2 regions of the Catenulispora sp. GAS73 genome follow, and region 1 is predicted to be linked to the other one. Evidence: riboswitches for the same ligand, from Rfam matches in the RefSeq annotation. Region 1 holds a riboswitch; the other holds the start of a gene.
What was found. A riboswitch is a leader RNA that binds a small molecule or an ion and turns the genes downstream of it on or off. The one in region 1 is predicted to bind magnesium.
Positions count from the first base shown of each region.

Region 2: it holds a riboswitch for magnesium, as region 1 does, so the genes downstream of both, ABH935_RS31265 (NRAMP family divalent metal transporter) here and ABH935_RS19470 (NRAMP family divalent metal transporter) in region 1, are expected to answer to the same signal.

Region 1 covers NZ_JBGCCM010000012.1:64,600-67,890, reverse strand. The annotation lists gene map (type I methionyl aminopeptidase) at 1-329, opposite strand, end outside; gene ABH935_RS19475 (GNAT family N-acetyltransferase) at 326-868, opposite strand; M-box (ykoK) riboswitch at 1,131-1,299, shown strand; gene ABH935_RS19470 (NRAMP family divalent metal transporter) at 1,655-3,291, shown strand, end outside.
Region 2 covers NZ_JBGCCM010000023.1:115,811-119,101, forward strand. The annotation lists gene ABH935_RS31260 (hypothetical protein) at 11-484, shown strand; M-box (ykoK) riboswitch at 667-843, shown strand; gene ABH935_RS31265 (NRAMP family divalent metal transporter) at 1,143-2,789, shown strand; gene ABH935_RS31270 (MgtC/SapB family protein) at 2,818-3,291, shown strand, end outside.

The DNA of each region.
Region 1 (3,291 bases):
GCGACCCAGCCGTCGATCGAGACCGCGAAGTCCAGGGTCAGCACGTCGCTGTCGCGCAGCGTGTACTTGTGCGGCAAGCCGTGCAGGACCGCGTCGTTGACCGACAGGCAGATGACATTGCGGAACGGGCCGCGGCCGAACGAGGGCGCGTAGTCCCAGTAGCAGGACACCGCGCCGCGTTCCTTGATCCGGCGCCGCGCGCGCTGCTCCAGGTCCATCAGGTTCACGCCGGGGCGGGCCAGCTCGGCGAGCTCGGCCAGGGTCTCGCCCACGAACCGGCCGGTGACCGCCATCTTCTCGATCTCCTGCGGCGTCTTCAGCTCGATCACCGGGTCTTCTCCGTCCGTTCGGGATGCTCGTCCACCGTCGTCCGCCCCGGCGCACCCTGCGCGCGCCAGAGCTGCTCGCCCTCGTCGTCCAGCTCGCCGGTCGGCGCCAGGCCGATCCGTTCGGCCACCCGGGCCGAGGCCGTGTGCCCAGGATGGATGTTCGCGCCGATCTCCGCCACGCCGCACTCCCGCAGCCACGCCACCAGCGCCGACGCCGCCTCGACCGCGTACCCGCGGCCCTGCCACGCCGCGCCGACGACCCAGGCCACGTCCGCGTGCCGGCCGCCGTCGGTCACCGTCGCCTGCACGGTGCCGACCGCCACGCCGTCTTCGGCGCGCCGCGCGATCCAGTTCACCCACTCTTGCGAACCGTCTGGAGAATGCCCCACGGCCAAGCGCGCGTAACGCGCCCTCAGAGCTTCCAAGGTTGGCGGCTCTCCGCCGATGAACGTATAGAGCTCCGGGGCGCCGAGCACCCCGACCATCTCCTCTGCGTCGCATTCTGTTAAGGGTTTCAGCACCAGACGTGCTGTCGTCATCGGCTCTCTAAACACGCTTGCATGCTATGCGCGGTATCCGATGACACCGTTCCAGCGGCAGTCCCGCAGTTTGTAATAATCCCCGGACGACTCCGGCGGCCCTGACGCCGAACGCGATCGTGCCAGGCCACAACAGACCACACCCTGATACCCGCAAACGTTTCGACCGCTCGTTCCGGTTGCCGCCGTATCCATATCGTTACCCACCTGTGACGAGGTGAGTTGACAGTCCCACACCGCTAGAGGATGCTTTGTTTCCGTTAGGACACCTCGTTCGGTGAGGCGTCTTCACGGACAAAGGCCACTGATCCCATCGGTCGAGAGACCCTCCGGATCAGGACAGATCTCCTCGGATTAAGGGGTGATCCCAAGTGGCTGCGCAGCTGACGCTACGCCGTGAAGTGCCGAAGCTCTGACGAGAGAGGTGGCCGGGACTCGTCTTGGCCTTGCCGTGATTCGGCGGGGCGATCGGGACTCTCCCGGGCTGACCTCCCCGAGGTGTCGAGTAGGACCGGTCCGCCCCCTCGGGCGGAACCGCGCGAGACACAGGCGCCGCGGCGCCGCGGCGGGCAGGGAGGTGGTAGCGATGAAACCTGGTAGTAGGTCGGGCCACGATCGGCCCCGCATCGCGCACGACCCAGCCCACCGTCCTTCCCTCGGCGCGCGTTAACCGCATCAGTTCCCTGCCACCACCCGGCCGCACCGGGGCCCCGGCCCCACCGCTTCCGGCGGGGTGGACGCGTGCCTCCCGACCAGCCGCTCCTACTCGGCAACAGGGGGTGTTCCATGACCACGGCCACGCTGAACAGCGAAGCCCGCGACACGCACCGTCACGGCGCAGTCCTAGACGACGCGCACGTCGGCGACATCAAGGGTGCGTTCGGCACCATCAAGCTCGGCGACCACGACACCCGCCCGGGCCTGTCGGCCAAGCTCAAGACCCTGCTGGCGATCGTCGGCCCGGGGCTGATCGTGATGGTCGGCGACAACGACGCCGGCGCCTTCGCCACGTACGGCCAGGCCGGCCACGACTACGGCACGAAGCTGCTGTGGACGCTGTTGCTGCTGGTCCCGGTCCTGTACGTGAACCAGGAGATGGTGCTGCGCCTGGGCGCGGTCACCGGCGTCGGCCACGCCCGCCTGATCTTCGAGCGGTTCGGGAAGTTCTGGGGCGCGTTCAGCGTCATCGACCTGTTCATCCTCAATGCCCTGACGCTGGTCACCGAGTTCATCGGGATCACGCTGGCGACCAGCTACCTCGGGCTGCCAAAGGTACCCTCCGTCGTCATGGCCGCGCTGATCATCGTGGCGGCCGCGATGAGCGGCTCGTTCCAGCGGTTCGAGCGGATCGCGCTGACCCTGTGCGTGGGCTCGCTGCTGCTGATCCCGATCTCGATCATGGCGCACCCGAGCGCGGGGGCGATGACGCACGGCTTCATCACCCCGGTGCTGCCCGGCGGCTCGGGCCAGATGGCCACCGTGATGCTGGTCGTGATCGGCATCGTGGGCACCACGGTCGCGCCCTGGCAGCTGTTCTTCCAGCAGAGCTACGTCATCGACAAGCGCATCACCCCGCGCTTCATGAAGTACGAGAAGGCCGACCTGGGCATCGGCATCGTCGTGGTCGTGGTCGGCGCGGCGGCGACCATCGGCCTGGGCGCGGTGGCGGCGGCGCACCTGGCCGGGTCGTACACCGACGCCGCCGACGTGGCCCGCGGTCTCACGGTCTACGGCGGCCGGGTCCTCGGCGACATGTTCGCCGTGGCGCTGCTGGACGCCTCGATCATCGGCGCCTTCGCGGTCTCGCTGTCCACCGCCTACGCGATGGGCGACTGCCTGAAGATCAACCACTCGCTGCACCGCGGTGTGAAGCAGGCCAAGGGCTTCTACGCGGTCTACGCCGGGATCATCGCCTTCGCCGCGGTGATCGTGCTGGTGGCCAGCGACCACGTGCAGGGCGTGCTGACGGTCGGCGTGCAGGCCCTGGCCGGCGTGCTGCTGCCCTCGGCGTCGGTGTACCTGCTGCTGCTGTGCGTGGACAAGGAAGTCCTCGGACCCTGGGTCAACAACCGCAAGACCACGGTCTTCACCGGCACGGTGATCGCCGTCCTGGTGGCGCTGTCGCTGGTGCTGACCGGCTCGGTGCTGGACCAGAACATCACCGCCGGACAGATCGAGGCGATCCTCGGCGGGTGCGGAGTCGTCGCGCTGGGGTTCGGCGCGTGGATGGGTGTCAAGGCCCTGCGGGTGCGGCGCGCCCCGGACTACGTCGCCGAGGTCATCGACCGCTCGGGCCGCGACGAGTGGCGGACGCCGCCGCTGGAGCACCTCGGCCAGGTCCGGTTCTCGGTCGGCACCCGGATCGGGCTGACCGTGCTGCGGGGGTACCTCGCGGTGGCGACCGTACTGGTGGCGGTCAAGCT
Region 2 (3,291 bases), on a different contig from region 1:
CGATCAGCCGATGGACAGCGACAAGCTGCAGGACTTTTACGCCGAGAGTGCACACCGCTGGGAGGTCGCCAAGCGCGAGTTCCAGGAGCGCACCCACGGCTGGCACTTCGCCCTCGCCCCGGAGGCACACCAGTGGGCCCAGGCGCACGCCGACAGCAACCGCTGGCAGTACGGCGGCTCAGCCCTGGTCGAGCTGGCAGACGCGGCGGGCGTGATCCACAAACCAGAACCGGGCCGCATAGCCGGCGCCTACTCCCACCGCGACTCCCGCACCGAGATGACAACAGAGGAGGGCTTCGGCTTCTGGCCGACCGCCGCCGAAGCCCTGGTCGTGCACGCCGGCACCGCGATCCCCCTGGTCGCCCTCGAACCCCCACCCGCCCCCGGCGACGGCGCAGCGGCCCTGGCGCTGCTGCGACTGGTGGTCGACTCGTTCGCAACGGTGAGTGTGTTCAGCGATCCGCCGGGGTCTCGGCGGGGATAACAGCGCCCACTGTCTGGGCGGCAAGACCAGGAGTGCGCTGCTCGCCACGACTGCCCACCAACACTGCCCCGCCCCGCCCGCTGCGCCCCGGCCCGCCCCCGTGCCACGCTCGCCCGGCGTTCGCGCCACATTCGCTCGATTAGGCAAATGAGCAATGGTCCGATAACATTACGTCCGTCAAGAAGGCACCTCGTTAGGTGAGGCGTCTGCACCGGACACAAGCCACTGATCTCACGACGTCGAGAGACGCCCAAGGTCAGGACAGGTCTCCTCGGCTTAAGGGGTGACCCGAAGTGGCTACCGGCCAATGGTCGGGATACGCCGGGCAGTGTCAAAGCTCTTACGAGAGGGAGTGCCTCCGCCGTTTCGTTTCGGGCTCTTTCGTGCTCGGAAGTCGGCGCGTGCTCCCACGGTGATCGCGGTCCAGGTGGATTCCTGGGGCCCCGTCGGGTGGAGGTGAGTGGCGTGGATAGTCCGAGTAGTAGCACCCACCGGCTGCCGGTGACGGCTGGCCGACTGTGCTCCACGTTGCTCTTCGATCCGTCTGACGCGCAGCAGCTCTGACCTCTTAATCACTTGACCGCCCGCCACCGTCGCGGGCTCCTGTCTGCTGCCGTCTCCTGCACGCCCGCCGAGCGGGCTGGGAGGGGTGAACCACATGACCACCGCACTGCTGGAGCGCTCGAACACCGCAGTCCTCGACGACGCGCACGTCGGCGACATCAAGGGTGCGTTCGGCACCATCAAGCTCGGCGACCACGGGGCCCGCCGCGGGCTGTCGACGAAGATGAAGACGCTGCTCGCGATCGTCGGGCCCGGTCTGATCGTGATGATCGGGGACAACGACGCCGGCGCCTTCGCCACCTACGGCCAGGCCGGCCACGACTACGGCACGAAGCTCCTGTGGACGCTCCTGCTGCTCGTGCCCGTCCTGTACGTCAACCAGGAGATGGTCCTCCGCCTCGGCGCCGTCACCGGCGTCGGCCACGCGCGCCTCATCTTCGAGCGCTTCGGCAAGTTCTGGGGCGCCTTCTCCGTCATCGACCTGTTCCTGCTCAATGCCCTGACGCTGGTCACCGAATTCATCGGCATCACCCTGGCCACCGGCTACCTCGGCCTGCCGAAAGTCCCCTCGGTGGTCCTGGCCGCGCTGGTCATCGTCGCCGCGGCCTCGACCGGCTCGTTTCGCCGGTTCGAGCGCCTGGCGCTGATCTTCTGCCTCGGTTCCCTGCTCCTGATCCCGATCTCGCTGATGGCGCACCCGGCCGTCGGCACCATGGCGCACGACTTCGTCCGCCCCTCCTTCCCCGGCGGCGCGGGCGGCATGGCCCCGCTGATGCTGCTGATCATCGGCATCGTCGGTACCACCGTCGCGCCCTGGCAGCTGTTCTTCCAGCAGAGCTACGTCATCGACAAGCGCATCACCCCGCGCTTCATGAAGTACGAGAAGGCCGACCTGTGGCTCGGCATCGTGGTCGTGGTGGTCGGCGCGGCGGCGATCATGGGCCTGGGCGCCGTCGCCTTCGCGGCCAAGGGCTCCCCGGACTTCACCGACGCCGGCTCGCTGGCCACGGCGCTGCAGAACTACGGCGGCCGCGCGCTCGGCGACATGTTCGCGGTCGCGCTCCTGGACGCCTCCGTCATCGGCGCCTTCGCCGTCTCGCTGTCCACGGCCTACGCGATCGGCGACGTCTTCAAGATCAACCACTCGCTGCACCGCGGTGTGAAGCAGGCCAAGGGCTTCTACGCGGTCTACGCCGGGGTCATCGGCCTGGCCGCGACCATCGTCCTGACCGCCTCGGCCCACGTCCTCGGCGTGCTCACGACCGGCGTCCAGGCCCTGGCCGGCGTCCTGCTGCCCAGCGCCACAGTCTTCCTGCTCCTGCTGTGCGTCGACAAGGAAGTCCTCGGGCCCTGGGTCAACTCCAAGAAGACCACCCTGTTCACCTCGACCGTCATCGGCATCCTGATCGCGCTGTCCATGGTCCTCACCGCCTCGGTGATCTGGCCGAACATCAGCGCCGGACAGATCGATGAGATCCTCGTCGGCTGCGCGGCCGGCGGCCTGGCCGCCGCCACGTTCATGGGCGTCAAGGCCCTGCGGGCACGGCGCGCGCCGGACTACGTCGCCGAGGTCATCGACCGCTCCGGCCGCGACGAGTGGCGGACGCCGCCGCTGGACCGGCTCGGCCGGCTGACCTTCTCCAGGACCCGCCGCTACTCCATGGGCGCGCTGCGGCTGTACCTGCTGCTCTCGATGGTCATGTGCGTGTGGAAGCTCGTCGAGATGATGCTCGGCCGCTGACCGTCCTTCGCACCATAAGGAGGCGAACATGCAGAACCTGACCACTTGGGAGTTCATCGCGCGGCTGGCGGTCGGGCTCGGATGCGGCGCCGCGATCGGCGTGGAGCGGCAACTGCGGGCCCGGATGGCCGGTCTGCGCACCAACGCGCTGGTGGCCGTGGGCGCGACCCTGTTCGTGCTGTACTCGGACATCAACGGCTCGGCGAACAGCACGCAGGTCGCCGCGTACGTGGTCTCCGGCATCGGGTTCCTCGGCGGTGGCGTGATCCTGCGCGACGGGTTCAACGTCCGCGGCCTGAACACCGCCGCGACGCTGTGGTGCTCGGCCGCCGTCGGGGTCATGGCGGCCTCCGGCCACCTGGCCTTCGCGGCCATCGGCACGGCCACGGTCCTGCTGGTCCACCTGCTCGGCCGCCCGGCCGGGCGGCTGTTCGACCGGGACAACGCGGTCGAGGAGGACGAGGACCTGCAGCCCTTCCGCCTGCACCTGACCTGCAAAGCG